4 regions of the Streptomyces sp. DF42 genome follow, and region 4 is predicted to be linked to each of the others. Evidence: riboswitches for the same ligand, from Rfam matches in the RefSeq annotation. Region 4 holds a riboswitch; each other region holds the start of a gene.
The links. Region 4 has a riboswitch for cobalamin ahead of ACYUED_RS29730 (ribonucleoside-diphosphate reductase subunit alpha). Riboswitches for the same ligand answer to the same signal wherever they lie in the genome.

Region 1: another riboswitch for cobalamin. It lies ahead of ACYUED_RS10150 (cobalamin biosynthesis protein); the one in region 4 lies ahead of ACYUED_RS29730 (ribonucleoside-diphosphate reductase subunit alpha).
Region 2: another riboswitch for cobalamin. It lies ahead of nicT (Nickel transporter NicT); the one in region 4 lies ahead of ACYUED_RS29730 (ribonucleoside-diphosphate reductase subunit alpha).
Region 3: another riboswitch for cobalamin. It lies ahead of ACYUED_RS33125 (CbtB domain-containing protein); the one in region 4 lies ahead of ACYUED_RS29730 (ribonucleoside-diphosphate reductase subunit alpha).

Annotation. Positions count from the first base shown of each region.
Region 1 covers NZ_CM177859.1:2,222,329-2,225,948, reverse strand. Annotated here, with positions in the region: gene ACYUED_RS10155 (cobyric acid synthase) at 1-729, opposite strand, end outside; gene ACYUED_RS10150 (cobalamin biosynthesis protein) at 726-1,667, opposite strand; cobalamin riboswitch at 1,974-2,113, opposite strand; gene ACYUED_RS10145 (hypothetical protein) at 2,241-2,468, opposite strand; gene ACYUED_RS10140 (inorganic phosphate transporter) at 2,503-3,620, opposite strand, start outside.
Region 2 covers NZ_CM177859.1:7,775,247-7,778,866, reverse strand. Annotated here, with positions in the region: gene ACYUED_RS35630 (copper resistance CopC family protein) at 1-230, opposite strand, end outside; gene ACYUED_RS35625 (hypothetical protein) at 209-451, opposite strand; gene nicT (Nickel transporter NicT) at 1,159-2,280, opposite strand; cobalamin riboswitch at 2,279-2,488, opposite strand; gene ACYUED_RS35615 (ArsR/SmtB family transcription factor) at 2,568-2,927, shown strand; gene ACYUED_RS35610 (cation transporter) at 3,238-3,417, shown strand; gene ACYUED_RS35605 (sigma-70 family RNA polymerase sigma factor) at 3,586-3,620, opposite strand, start outside.
Region 3 covers NZ_CM177859.1:7,224,167-7,227,786, forward strand. Annotated here, with positions in the region: gene ACYUED_RS33120 (MFS transporter) at 158-1,384, shown strand; cobalamin riboswitch at 1,737-1,888, shown strand; gene ACYUED_RS33125 (CbtB domain-containing protein) at 1,923-2,144, shown strand; gene ACYUED_RS33130 (CbtA family protein) at 2,166-2,918, shown strand; gene ACYUED_RS33135 (hypothetical protein) at 2,934-3,119, shown strand; gene katG (catalase/peroxidase HPI) at 3,435-3,620, opposite strand, start outside.
Region 4 covers NZ_CM177859.1:6,447,005-6,450,624, forward strand. Annotated here, with positions in the region: gene ACYUED_RS29725 (ribonucleotide-diphosphate reductase subunit beta) at 1-60, opposite strand, end outside; gene ACYUED_RS29730 (ribonucleoside-diphosphate reductase subunit alpha) at 120-2,501, opposite strand; cobalamin riboswitch at 2,622-2,750, opposite strand; partial or broken gene ACYUED_RS29735 (transposase family protein) at 3,290-3,620, shown strand, end outside.

The sequences.
Region 1 (3,620 bases), 4.2 Mb from region 4:
GAAAGCGGGCCGCAGCCCGTCCTCCTCGTCGATGCCGAGACCGTGCCGGAAGGGCAGGACGCCGTAGGTTTGCCGCCCGGTGAGGCCGTGCAGCATGTGGAGCCCGGGCTCCAGGAGGCTGACGTCTCCCCGGAACTTGTTGACGAGGAACCCGGCGACGAGTTCCTGGTCCTCGGGCGACAGGAGTGCGACGGTCCCGAAGAAGGAGGCGAAGACGCCGCCGCGGTCGATGTCCCCGACCACGAGCACGGGAAGCCGTGCGTTCCGGGCGATCCCCATGTTCACGATGTCGGTACGCCGCAGGTTGATCTCGGCGGGAGAACCCGCCCCCTCACAGATCACGGCGTCATACGTGCCCCGCAACTCGGCGAGGCAGTCGAGAACGGTCCCGAGCAGTTTCTGCTGCCGCCCCCCGTGGTACCCCCGCGCGCTGAGCTCGCCGACCGGCTTGCCCATCAGCACGACCTGACTGCTCTGCTCTCCACCGGGCTTGAGCAGCACGGGATTCATGAGCGCGGTGGGCTCGATCCGGCAGGCCTGCGCCTGCATGGCCTGAGCCCGCCCGATCTCGGCGCCCTCCCGGGTGACGAACGAGTTGAGCGACATGTTCTGCGCCTTGAAGGGCGCGACCTTGACGCCCTGCCGCACCAGCCAACGACAGATCCCGGCGGTGACGACGCTCTTGCCGGCGTCGGAGGTGGTACCGGCGACGAGTAGACCACCGCTCATTTCCCGAGTCCCTTCACCATGAGGCGCGCGGCGACACTGACGCCGAGCGCGAGCATTCCGACGCGCCGCGAGAGCCGTACGGCCCGCTCGATGTCGGGCACGGCGACGGCGCGGCCTTCCCGGTTCAGGACCGGCCGGTGCTCCACCCGCCCCCCGTACGACAGGGTCCCGCCGAGTCGTACCCCGAGCGCCCCGGCGAACGAGGCCTCCACGGGACCGGCGTTGGGGCTCGGATGGGCGCCGGCGTCGGCACGCCAGGCCCGTACCGCACCACGCGGGTCACCGCCGGCGACCGTCGCCAGTACGGCGGTCAGTCTGGCCCCCGGCCAGCCCGCCACGTCGTCCAGCCGCGCGGAAGCCCACCCGTAGCGCCGGTACGTGGGCGACCTGTGCCCGACCATGGCGTCCAGGGTGTTGACGGCCCGGAACCCGAGCAGCCCCGGCACCCCGCCGACGGCCCCCCACACCAGGGCGCCCACCACCGCGTCGGAGGTGTTCTCCGCGACGGACTCGACGACGGCCCGCGCGATCCCGTCGGCGTCCAGAGCCTGCGGATCCCGCCCGCACAGGTGCGGCAGCCGGGCCCTGGCGGCCTCGACGTCACCCGACTCCAGCGCGCGCCCGATGCTCCGGGCCTCACGAGCGAGTGAAGTCCCCCCGACGACGGCCCATGTGGCGGTGGCGGTCACCGCGACGGAGGCGGCGGGGGAGCGTCGTACGGCGGAGACGGCGACCGCCCCGATCCCGACGGCTCCACCGGCGCACACGAGGGCATGCAACGCGCCCCACCCGCGGTGGTCACGCCACAACACCCGTTCCACGGCACCGGCGGCCCGCCCGAACGCGGCGACCGGATGCCCACGGCGCGGATCGCCGAGCAGAAGGTCACCGAGAAGGCCGGCGGCGGCGCCGTACGCGAAGACGCGGTCGGCACGCACGGGGCTCAGCCGATCGCCGGGTCGGGTAGGGCTCGGGCCAGTGCCGCGGCAGGCAACGTCTGCCCGTCGACGAGCGGCGTCCGGTGCGTGCTCTCGGCATGTCGGCCGGAAGTCCTCGTACGGGACGTACTCGGGCTTTCGGCCGGTGCGGTGAGTGGGGGCACCTCCCACGCCCTTGAGGCGGTGGGGGAGTGTGCCGGGCGTCGCGACGGGGCGAACGTCGCCTGTCGCGGCACTGGGTCGGTGCCTCTCAAACGGCAGCCGCGCATGGCGATTTGTCCTCACTCAGGGTGTCCACGCCCTGGTTCGACGAGACCGACGGTGAGAGTTCCTGGCTTCCGGGACTACCTACCCCGGTGACAGTGGCGGGACCGCGCCGGACTTCCACCGGCTTCCTCTCGCGCCGTCGTACATGGCTCCGGCAGTCCACCACGGGCCCGGAAGGGCAGTCAACTTGCTGTTGACCTGGGACGGAGGAGTGTGCGCAGGCCCACATCCAAGAGGTCGCCGGGGTCATGCAAACGCGGGGTGCCGGGACGGATCGCCGTCCCGGCACCCAAGGGGTCCAAGGCCTCAGGCCTTGGCCACCACCAGATAGATCCCGTACGCCACCGCCGCCGCGCACGCCGCGAAGCACACGTAGGCGGCCGTGACCGCGACCGCGGCCGAGTCGCCCTGCACAGCGGCGCGTTCGCGGCGTGACAGGCCCACGATGCCGAGGGTGAACACGGCCACGAGGCCCACGGTGACCGCGAGGCTGACGCCGAAGACGGAGCCCAGAGCTGCCCAGTCGATCTTCATGCTGCTTCTCTTCCTTCGTGCCGGGTGCGCGGGCTCAGACGGCCGCGGCCGGCGGGATCGCGGGGTCGGGGGCGGTCGTGGCGGTCGTGGCCGGGGCGGGGATCGTGGCCGTCAGGCCCTCGGTCACCGTGCCCGCCGGGGGCGGGGCCACCGCGGCGATCGCCGTGGTCACCACACCGGCCGGCTCCTCGGCCTCGTTGACGTTCGTCGCGTCGACGACCTCGCGCCGGGAGAGCTTCCAGATGGCCGCGCTGGAGGCGATCAGGAAGACGGCGACGGCGGCCGTGCCCCAGGCGCCGAGATCCGTGACCGACTCGGCCAGCGCGCCCACCAGGGCCGCGGCCGGCAGCGTCAGGCACCAGGCCACGAGCATCCGGGTCGCCGTCGACCAGCGGACCACGCCGCCCTTGCGGCCGAGGCCCGCACCCATCACCGAACCGGAGACGACGTGCGTGGTGGACAGGGAGAAGCCGAGGTGCGAGGAGGCCAGGATCGCCGTGGCCGCGCTGGTCTGGGCGGCGAAGCCCTGCTGCGGCTGGAGTTCGGTCAGGCCCTTGCCCATGGTGCGGATGATCCGCCAGCCGCCGAGGTAGGTGCCGAGCGCGATGGCGAGCCCCGTGGAGAGGATGACCCAGGTGGGCGGGTCGGAGTCGGGGGCGACGGCGCCGCCGGCGACCAGGGCGAGGGTGATGATGCCCATCGTCTTCTGTGCGTCGTTGGTGCCGTGGGCCAGCGAGACCAGGCCCGCGGAGGCGATCTGCCCGGCCCGGTAGCCCTTCGCGGCGGCCTTGCCGTCGGCCTTCTTGCCCAGGGTGTACGACAGCCGGGTCGCGAGCATCGCCGCGAGGCCCGCCACGATCGGGGCGGCGAGCGCGGGGATGAGCACCTTGGTGACGAGCACGTCGCCGTGCACGGCGCCCGTGCCCGCCGAGGCGACGGTGGCGCCGATCAGGCCGCCCATCAGGGCGTGCGAGGAGCTGGAGGGGAGCCCGACCAGCCAGGTCAGCAGGTTCCAGAGGATCGCGCCGACCAGCGCAGCGAATATGACCTCGGGACGTATGCCGGTCTCGTCGACGAGACCTTTGGAGATCGTGTTGGCGACCTCCACCGAGAGAAAGGCGCCAACAAGGTTCAGCACGGCGGACATGGCCA
Region 2 (3,620 bases), 1.3 Mb from region 4:
ATGTCGTTGCCGTCCGGCCCGACCACCCTGATCTCCGGTGCGATTCCGGTGGTCAGGTTGTCGAACGTCAGCCTGACTACCTTGGTCCCGGCTGCGACCGTGGCTCCGGGTGCCGGTGCGGCGTTCTTGAGAGCGGTGTGGGCCTGTGCGGGTGCGCCGCCGAGGAGCAGCAGCGCACCCGCGCACGCGACGGGTGCGGCCGACGCCGTCAGAAGTCGAAGTCGGCGCATGCGATCCGGTTGTCCTGTGCCTCGTGGGGGTGGACGACGATGGCGACCGCGTCCTTGCCGGTCTTGCGGGAGTTGGTCACCGTGGTCATGCCCATACCGGACTTGTCGGCGGTGAACATCAGGTGGATCTCGTTCGGGGGCATGGTCGGGCCGCCCTTGTCGAACTGGAAGTGGCTCCCGCCGTTGTCCGCTGAGCAGTGCTGGGCGTGCAGATGGGCCATGTAGACGTGCCCCGCTTTTGAGGCCGGTCAGGGAGACGGTGACGGTGGTGCCCTTGGTGCCCTGGGCGAGCCAGGCCGTGCCCTTGACGTCGTTCATGCCAGGCGGGCGGGTGTCGAGCATCTTGAAGGTGCCCTTCACCACCTTCGCTCCGGGCAACTTGTAGGCGGGGGTGGCTGAGGGGTCCCCCATCGCCTTGTCGGACATGCCCTGCATGCCGTGGGCGGAGGACGAGGCGGAGGCTCCGCTGTGGGCGGATGCATGGCCGGCCGAGTCTCCTCCGCAGCCGGTGAGCAGGACCGTCAGGGTGGTCGTGAGGAGGGCGCCGAAGGCCAACCGGGATGTTCGGCGCGCAGGTTGAGGCGCCCGGGACCTGCTCGCTCTTCGGCAGTAGCACGACTTGCCCTATATTAGTCGGTCGCACCGGTCGCGTAGTTCCCGCCCCAGCCACGGCTCATCGCCCGCTACGAACGCGACCCCGGGCCGCAGAACTCTGCATGGCCACGAGCGACCGCTCCCGGACGCCCAGCAAGGACCCGGCAGCGAGCCCGGCTCGAACCCGGCGGCCTGCGTACCGCCGGGGACCCACTCCTCACCTGGGCACGAGCGCTACCACCGCGCCCTGCCCGGGGAAGCCACTCCTCCGCAGGGTGTTCCCGCTCCTCGCCGACGCGGACACGCGGCCCGACAGTGGAACACGCGTCGAGTGTCAGCCGCCCTCGGCGAGACGGGCGGCCCACTTCTGCTCCACCTTGGCCAGGCGCCAGTACGCCAGCGCCGCCGCCCACACGACCAGGAACAGGCCGACGATGATGTAACCGACGTTGTCCAGGTCCAGGCCGGCGATCCAGCCGGTCACCGCGTCGCGCAGATCGAGCTTCTCGTGCAGCACCCCGACCAGTTCGATCGTGCCGACGAAGAAGGCCACCGCGATGGACAGGCCGGTGATGGTGAGGTTGTAGAACACCTTGCGCACCGGGTTGGAGAACGCCCACTGGTAGGCGAAGTTCATGAAGGTGCCGTCGAGCGTGTCGAACAGGCTCATGCCCGCCGCGAAGAGGAGGGGCAGGCACAGGATCGCGTACCACGGCAGCCCGGCGGCTGCGCCGTTGCCGGCCAGGGCGAGAAGCAGGACCTCGGTCGTGGTGTCGAAACCGATCCCGAACAGGAAGCCGAGAGGGAACATCTGGCCGGGTCGACGGATGGACTTGGTGAGACGGCCCAGGAGGCGGTTCATGAAGCCGCGCGAGTCCAGGTGCGCCTCCAGCTCCGTCTCGTCGTAGCGTCCGGCCCGCATCGCCCTGAAGACGCGCACGATGCCGAACAGCGCGGCGAGGTTGAGGGCGGCGATGAGGTACAGGAAGCTGCCGGAGACCGTGGTGCCCACGGTGCCGAGCACCTGGTGGGTCCGGGAGTTGTCGTTCATCAGGGTGCCGGCGAGCTGCGTGCCTCCGGCGACCAGCGCGGCCATGACGACCACCACGCTGGAATGCCCGAGCGCGAACCAGAAGCCGACCGACACCGGCCGCTTGCCGTCGGCCATCAGCTTGCGCGTGGTGTTGTCGATCGCGGCGATGTGATCGGCGTCGAACGCGTGCCGCATGCCCAGCGTGTACGCGGTCACCCCGAGGCCGATCCCGAACGCCTTGGAACCGACCTCGTAGTGCCCCGGCACGACGAGAAGGAACAGGATGCCGAACGCCACGACGTGCAGCGCGGCGATCACCGCCAGCAGTCCGGCGGTACGGACGGTGTCCTCGCGCCGCCAGCGAAATTGGGCAGGCCCGGTGGGCAGGGTCATACGGTCACGCTCCAGCACCTCGTGGATCATTTCGTGAAGTGCCGTGGCCGGTCTCCTGGCTTACGGGTGCGCGCGTGTCCGTCCCGGCCTTCCCGTTCGCCGGGCGGCGAACAGTGACCATGCACGACTGGGACGGAAACTCCCCGATCACAGTGGCGAGGGCCGCGCCGGCCTGAATCCCCCGATTGGCGAAGGACTGTCACCGGTCTTCCCGAACACCACGGCCCGCCCACCGTACTGGCGACCACTCACGCCTGCATAGCTGCGCATTAACGCAGGTATTCAAGATCACATCGGCTACCTGCGAGGATGCCCTCATGCATCTCGTCCCCGCCGAACGCGCCGACCGTCGCACCATCGACGGGCACCGTGTCTGCGACGCCATTGCCGCCATCGGTGAGCCCGACCACGTCCGCGCCTGGGCTGAGCGGTTCTCCCTGCTCGCCGACCCCGGACGCCTCGCTCTCCTGATAGCTCTGCGTCAGACGGGCCCTCTCGCCGTCTCGGACCTCGCGATCGCGACCGGCATGAACGACCCCGCCGTCTCCCAGGCCCTGCGGCTCCTGCGCGCCGCCGGCATCGTCGCTGGCGAGAAAAACGGGCGGGTGGTCCGCTACCGGATCGTCGACCCGATCGCCGCCGACCTGCTGAAACACTGCATGGCCGAGGGCGGCTAAGCCTCGACGGCCTTCCGGCTGGCCCGCTGTCATCGGATCCCGCCCAGGCCATGCGCCCGGAACGGGGCCACCTCAGAGGGCTCGCGGGCCGCCTGCGGAGGTGCCTGAACGGCCCGGGCCGGGGTTGCCAGGCCACTCCAGGTGGACCCTTTCGACGTCGTATCGGCGGGTCGCCATTCCGGCCGCCTCCTCCTCCACCTGTCTTCGAGCTCCGTCTCTCCGACTCATGTAGCGACGAGGCCCCACGTAACACCGCCCCTGCGCATCGGTAAGCCTCCCCAAAGCCTCACCGGCATCCAGGAGTTGTGCCATGGCCCAGAAGCAGTACAGCGTCATCGGAATGAGCTGCGAGCACTGCGCTGCAACCATCAGGGAAGAGGTCTCCGAGGTGCTGGGGGTGAGCGAGGTCGTGGTCGAAGTCGGCCGCAAACCGGGCACCGTGCACGGCGTGGATCTCGACCACGGGCGGCTGCGGGAGGCGATCGTTTAGACGGGCGTCGGCGACTCGGTCGCCGCCCGAGTACTCGAAGAGGCCGGGCTGGACACCGTGATCCGTCACCGACTGCATGGGCGCCAAGACCCCCTTCTCCACCGCCCCGAATGAGGTGCTGCCGAGAGTGTCGGGACGGACCGCCCCAACACCCCGGTAGGAAGCGGCTTAGACCACCGCCAGCTCGGCGGGCTCCTCCGCTT
Region 3 (3,620 bases), 780 kb from region 4:
ATTCCGGCCTCGGTGCCCCGCCTCCGCCTGAGCCCCGCTCGCCGATCGGGCAGGCGCATGACTGCCGTCGGCAATCGCGTCGGTGGATGATGGGCGGCACGGACGCCGAGGACCGGCGGCGTCACCGAGGAGGGGATCGAGGAGGGAATCCACGTCCATGACAGCTCCGCAGTCCCAGGCAGTCCCGGCGTCACCGGCCCGGATGCGGCCCTGGCGGTTCGTGGTGTGGTTCGGCACGGTCAGCCTGCTCGCGGACTTCGTGTACGAGGGCGCCCGCTCGATCACCGGACCACTGCTCGCCTCGCTGGGCGCGTCGGCCCTGGTGGTGGGTGTGGTCACGGGCGCCGGAGAGGCGGCGGCGCTCGGACTGCGGCTGGTCTCGGGGCCGTTGGCGGACCGCACCCGACGCTTCTGGGGGCTGGCGATCGCCGGATACGCGCTGACAGTGTTCTCCGTACCGCTGCTGGGCGTCGTGGGAACCCTGTGGGTGGCCTGCGTGCTGGTGATCGCCGAACGGGTCGGCAAGGCGGTCCGCTCACCCGCGAAGGACACCCTGCTGTCGCATGCCACAGCAGCGACCGGGCGGGGGCGCGGCTTCGCCGTGCACGAGGCGATGGACCAGGTCGGCGCACTCATCGGCCCGCTCGTCGTGGCCGGCATGCTCGCGCTGACCGGCGGCGACTACGGACCGGCCCTCGGGGTGCTCGCCGCCCCGGGCGTCGCGGTACTCGGGCTGCTGGTCTGGCTGCGGGCGCGCGTGCCCGATCCGGAGGCGTACGAGCGGGAGGCAACCCCTCCCGCGAACGCACCCGCGCCGGACGGCCGCCTGCCGCGCGCGTTCTGGACGTACGCGACGTTCACCGCCGCCACCACCGCGGGCTTCACCACCTTCGGCGTGCTCTCCTACCACCTCGTCCAACGCCACCTCATGACGACGGCATGGGTGCCGGTCCTGTACGCCGCCGCCATGGTCGTCGACGCTCTCGCCGCACTGGCGACCGGCTGGCTGTACGACCGTGTCGGGCCGCGGGTGCTGGTCGCCCTGCCGGTGCTGACCGCCGCCGTCCCGATGCTGGCGTTCACGAACACGGTGGCGGTGGCCGTGATCGGCTCCCTGGTGTGGGGCGCGGCCATGGGCATCCAGGAGTCCACGCTGCGCGCCACGGTCGCCGACCTCGTGCCGTCAGGGCGGCGCGCGACCGCGTACGGAGTCTTCGCGGGGGTGGTCGGCGCAGCGAGTCTGGCGGGCGGCACGATCACCGGAGCCCTGTACGGCGCGTCGATCCCGGCCCTGATCGGGGTGGTCGTGACCGTACAGGTGCTGGCGCTGGTCGTGCTCGCGGTCAGTGGGACCGGACGGCTCGGCCGGCGCCCGGGCGGGTGAGGCTCCGGGGTGGCCCGCGCCCGGGCAACCATGGAGAGCCTGCTGCCGGAAGCCGAGAGTCAGGCCGCCAGAGCGGCTTGATGTGATGGTCGGCGCCTGCCGGGGGCGCCGACCATCACCTGAATGGGAGTCATGGGCTGCCCGCCTGCCCGCCTGCACCCCGGCCGCAACTGGCAACGCCCGCGAAGGCGGCCAAGCCGGACGGTGTGGCCGGCGCCTGACCGAGGGCACGCAAAGGTGGGGATGCCGGCTGGAGGTCACACGGCCCCAAGCCCGCCGACGCCCCCACCCCCCGGATGAGAGGGGCCACTTGACGGGAGAGAGGGAGATCACTCCAGGTGGTGCGGTATTGGCCAGGTTCGCGACACACGGTACCGTCGGTCTGATATCGACGACGGCAAGACGGAAGCCGGTGAGAGTCCGGCACGGTCGCGCCACTGTGTGCCGCCGCCCCGAGGGGGGTGGTGGCGAGTCAGACCCGTAGCCGTCGTCATGTGCACCACCGAGATGGGACGCGAGCTCCCGAGGAGGCCCTGCCATGGCGCAGCATGTCGCCCAGCCGACAGTCACCACCCCCGTCGTACCCGCCAAGCTGCCGCTGAAGGACATAGCCCCCTGGGCCGTCTTCGTCGGCGTCCTGATGCTGGTCCTGCTCTACTTCGTCGGCGCCGAACAGGGCGCCACCTCCGTGTTCAGCGGCACGGACGTCCATGAGTGGGTACACGATGCCCGCCACCTGCTCGGCTTCCCCTGCCACTGATACGAGGGACGCCGCACACCCATGAACTCCACGACGGTAAGAAACCTCCTGGTGCGGGGCATGCTCGCCGGCCTCGCCGCCGGAGTCCTCGCCCTGGTCGCCGCCTATCTGCTCGGTGAACCGTATGTAGACAAGGCGATCGGCTTCGAGGAGGCGCACTCCCACGAGCACGAGATGGAAGTCGTCTCCCGCTCCCTGCAGTCAACCGCCGGTCTCGCCACCGGCGTTCTGCTCTACGGGGTCGCGTTCGGCGGCATCGCCGCGCTCGCCTACTGCTTCGCCCTCGGCCGCGTCGGCCGCTTCTCGCCGCGGGCGACCGCGCTGCTGCTGTCCGGCTGCGCGCTGCTGGCGGTGTACGTGGTGCCGTTCCTGAAGTACCCGGCCAATCCGCCGTCGGTCGGCGAGCCCGACACCATCGGCAAGCGGACCACCCTGTACTTCCTGATGATGCTGCTCAGCGTGCTCCTTGCGATCGCAGCCACCATCCTCGGCAAGCGGCTCCAGCCGAACCTGGGCACCTGGTGGGCGACGATGGTCGCGGTTGCCGCGTTCGCCGTCGTGATCGGCCTGGCGTACGAGTTCCTGCCCGTCGTCAACGAGGTGCCGAAGGACTTCCCGGCCACCGTGCTGTGGCGGTTCCGACTCGCCGCCCTGGCCATCCAGGCCACCCTCTGGGGCAGCTTCGCACTCGTCTTCGGCGAGCTGGCCGAGCGGTTGCTGAACCCGAAGCCCGTGTCGGCGGCCGCGAAGGCGACGGTCGCCGCTCCCAGCTGACCACGCATCGAACAGGTGAGAGGGCCCACGGAACCATCCGGGGGCCCTCTCACGTTCTTCGGACATCCGAACGCGAAGGCGAGCAACGCCATCCGGGGCTACCGGGCGGTGATCGATCCGGCTTCCGTGGGCCGTTCCTTCGACGTGCTGATCGACCTCGGTCTTGAGGCGCAGGACGCGGAGATGGTCGAGCGCTTCTAGGAGGCCCTGGCGCAGGCGGAGGAAGTACGGGAGTTGCGGAGGCTGTTCGGCAGCCCCGACCAGTCCGCACGCGTGGCCGTCGCCGATCTGCCCGCCTGAGAGACGTTTCTGAGCCGGCGGGTCATGACCATTCCCCGGATCAGGAACGTCATCTCGCACTTCACGATGAAGACCGTCAAGCCGGGCCCGAGCTCGTAGGCGAACGACGGCCCGCAGGCGAACGACGTCCGGGCCGGCCCCTGTGGGCCGGCCCGGACGTCGTGGTCAGGCAGGTCTGGCGGTCGGACGGCTCGGACCGTCGGACGAGGTCGAACCTCAGACGAGGTCGAAGCGGTCCGCGTTCGAGACCTTGACCCACGCGTCGACGAAGTCCTTCACGAACTTCTCCTTCGCGTCGTCGGCCGCGTAGACCTCGGCGACCGCGCGCAGCTCGGAGTTCGAGCCGAAGACGAGGTCGGCGCGGGTGCCGGTCCACTTGACCTCGCCGGTCGCGTCGTCGCG
Region 4 (3,620 bases):
CACCGTCCAGGTGTTCTTGATGGCGTCCCGGTAGCGCTCGTAGAAGTCCGGGTAGCGCATGGGGCGCAGGGTCAGCTCGAAGCCCGGGTCGAGGAGCTGGGTGTTACGGGTGGGGCTGGTCACTGGCAGGCCTCGCAGGACTCGGGGTTCTCAAGGGAGCAGGCGACCGCATCGGGTTCGGCCGACTGCTGTACGGGGAGGGTGGCTCGGGCCGCGCGGGCGATCCTCGTCGCCGGGCGGGAGCGCAGGTAGTACGTCGTCTTCAGGCCCTGCTTCCAGGCGTACGCGTACATCGAGGAGAGCTTGCCGATGGTCGGCGTCTCCAGGAACAGGTTCAGGGACTGGGACTGGTCCAGGTACGGGGTGCGGGCCGCGGCCATGTCGATCAGGCCGCGCTGCGGGAGCTCCCACGCCGTGCGGTACAGCGCCCGCACCTCGTCCGGGATCCAGGCGAAGTCCTGTACCGAGCCGTTGGCCTCGCGCAGGGCCTCGCGGGTGCGGGCGTCCCAGACGCCGAGTTCCTTCAGGTCGTTCACCAGGTACGAGTTCACCTGCAGGAACTCGCCGGACAGTGTCTCGCGCTTGAAGAGGTTCGACACCTGCGGCTCGATGCACTCGTACACGCCCGCGATCGAGGCGATGGTGGCGGTGGGGGCGATCGCGAGGAGGAGGGAGTTGCGCAGGCCGACCTTCGCGATGCGCTCGCGCAGGGCGGCCCAGCGCTTGGGCCAGGCGTGCTGCGTGTCGTAGTGGTCGGGGTGCAGAACTCCCCTGGCCGTACGGGTCTTCTCCCAGGCCGGCAGCGGGCCGTTGCGCTCGGCGAGGTCGGCGGAGGCCTCGTACGCGGCGAGCATGATGCGCTCGGCGATGCGGGTGGAGAGCCGGCGGGCCTCGGGCGAGTCGAAGGGCAGGCGCAGCTTGAAGAAGACGTCCTGCAGGCCCATGGCGCCGAGGCCGACGGGGCGCCAGCGCGCGTTCGACCGGCCGGCCTGCTCGGTGGGGTAGAAGTTGATGTCGACCACGCGGTCGAGGAAGGTGACGGCCGTGCGGACGGTCTCGTCGAGCCGTTCCCAGTCGATGTCCTGGCCGGCCACGAACGCCGCCAGGTTCACCGAACCCAGGTTGCACACCGCCGTCTCGCCGTCGTCGGTGACCTCCAGGATCTCCGTGCAGAGGTTGGAGGAGTGGACGACGTGGCCCGGCTCGGCCGTCTGGTTGGCGGTGCGGTTGGAGGCGTCCTTGAAGGTCATCCAGCCGTTGCCGGTCTGGGCCAGGGTGCGCATCATGCGGCCGTAGAGTTCCCGGGCCGGGATGGTCCTGCGGGCGAGCCCCGCCGCCTCCGCCCTGCGGTACGCGGCGTCGAACTCCGCACCCCACAGGTCGACCAGCTCGGGCACGTCGGCGGGGGAGAACAGGCTCCACGGCTCGTCGGCGTTCACCCGGCGCATGAACTCGTCGGGGATCCAGTGCGCGAGGTTCAGGTTGTGCGTACGGCGGGCGTCCTCGCCGGTGTTGTCGCGCAGCTCCAGGAACTCCTCGATGTCGGAGTGCCAGGTCTCCAGGTAGACGGCGGCCGCGCCCTTGCGCCGGCCGCCCTGGTTCACGGCGGCGACCGAGGCGTCGAGGGTCTTCAGGAACGGGACGATGCCGTTGGAGTGCCCGTTGGTGCCGCGGATCAGTGAACCGCGGCTGCGGACACGGGAGTAGGCGAGGCCGATTCCGCCGGCGTGCTTGGAGAGGCGGGCGACCTGGTGGTAGCGGTCGTAGATGGAGTCCAGCTCGTCGAGCGGGGAGTCGAGGAGGTAGCAGGACGACATCTGGGGGTGCCGGGTGCCGGAGTTGAAGAGGGTGGGGGAGGAGGGAAGGTAGTCGAGGCGGCTCATCAGGCCGTAGAGCGCGGCGACTTCGTCCACCGGGCGGGCGCCCGTTTCCGAAGCGGGCGCGGTGTCGTCGGCGAGACCGGCGGCGACCCGCAGCATGAAGTGCTGGGGCGTCTCGATCACCCGGCGGGTGATCGGGTGCCGGAGCAGGTAGCGGCTGTGGAGGGTGCGCAGGCCGAAGTAGCCGAAGCGGTCGTCCGCCTCGGGGTCGACGAGCGCGTCGAGGCGCGCGGCGTGGAGGCGGACGAACTCCGCGGTGCGGTCGGCGACGAGCCCTTCCCGGTGGCCCACGGCGACCGACTCGGTGAAGGAGGTGACGCCCTGCGAGGCGGCCTCGGCGGCGATGCTGATGGTGAGCAGACGCGCGGCCAGCCGCGAGTACACGGGGTCCTCCGAGATGAGCCCGGCGGCCGCCTCCGTGGCCAGCTCGCGCAGCTCCGTCTCGTCCGCCTGCGCCGAGCGGCCGCGCAGCGCGGCGACGGCGACCCGGCCGGGGTCGGCTCCGGGGAGGCCGGCGGTCAGCTCGGTCAGGGTCCGCAGCAGCGCGGTTCCCGGGCCGTCCGGTGTCGCCGGTGTCGCGGACGGTGTCGCTGAAGCCGGTTCGGCTGGCGCGATGGTCACGTGGGGCTCTCCCTCGCTCGGCACGGGGCCTTGCGGAGGCAGGGGGAAGCACGAGCGCGCACGGCGTCGCGTCCACCGGCCCATTCCACGAGGCCCGGACGTCTGAGCACCCGGACGGTTCGGCCGGGCGCACTGTCGGCAGGTCCTCGGACTGACGCCCATACATGTGCGAACACGCATGAGTACACCGTTGCGGGACAGTTCCGGATTCGCACCGGATTCCCCTGCGACGACAGCGAGCATGAGCATACATCTTGTGTCGGGTGGGATGAGCAGCCCCATATGTTGTGTCGCGGCGACTTCGGAGCGTGTCAGGGCGTCAACTCGTAGGTGATCGGCGTGCGGTCGTGGCCCCGCATCGGCTTCCCGTCACGGCGGCTGAGTTGCGGGGTCTCCTGGGAGTGATTCCATGGAGGTAGATGTCGGCGCCCGCGTGGTCCTCCGTCCTGAGAACTCTCGGAGGGAGTACGCACGATGACGAAGGTCGTCCGGCACCCGCCCGGCAGTGAGCGACCGCGCGACGCACCGATGGCGACGCTGGATCTGAGACGGGCGGCGGACCGGGCGAGGCGGGCCCTTCTCGGCCACTGGCACTCCCTGACGATCCGTCTGGAGGCGACCCGGGGCACCCCCCGCCCCAGGAAGTGGCGCCGGTGGCTCTCGTACACGAACCTCACCAGGGCCGTCTGGCTGCTCGCCGCGCTCACGGTGCTCGCCTGGTGCATGGAGGGCCTGTACATCCTCATCGAGCACCACTCGACCGGCTTCGAGCAGTGGCGGAAGGACAACTCGAGAACCTGGACTTCACCGCCGAGAAGACCCGCGAGAAGCACGGCCGCAAGAAGCGGTTCCGGCAGCTCATCTCCGGCATCCCGACAGGCAAGCTCAAGGCCCGTCTGGTGTCCATGGCCGCCGAGCACGGCCTGTCGATCGTCGCGGTCGACCCGGCGTACACGTCGATGTGGGGCGACCAGCATTGGCGTAAGCCCCTGGCCGGCAAGACTCGCAAGATGTCCCGGCACGACGCCGCGAGCGTCGCGATCGGGCGACGCGCCCTCGGGCACCCGATCCGGCGACGGACGGCACCGCCCCCGCAGCACCAGAGCGATGCTGTGGGGC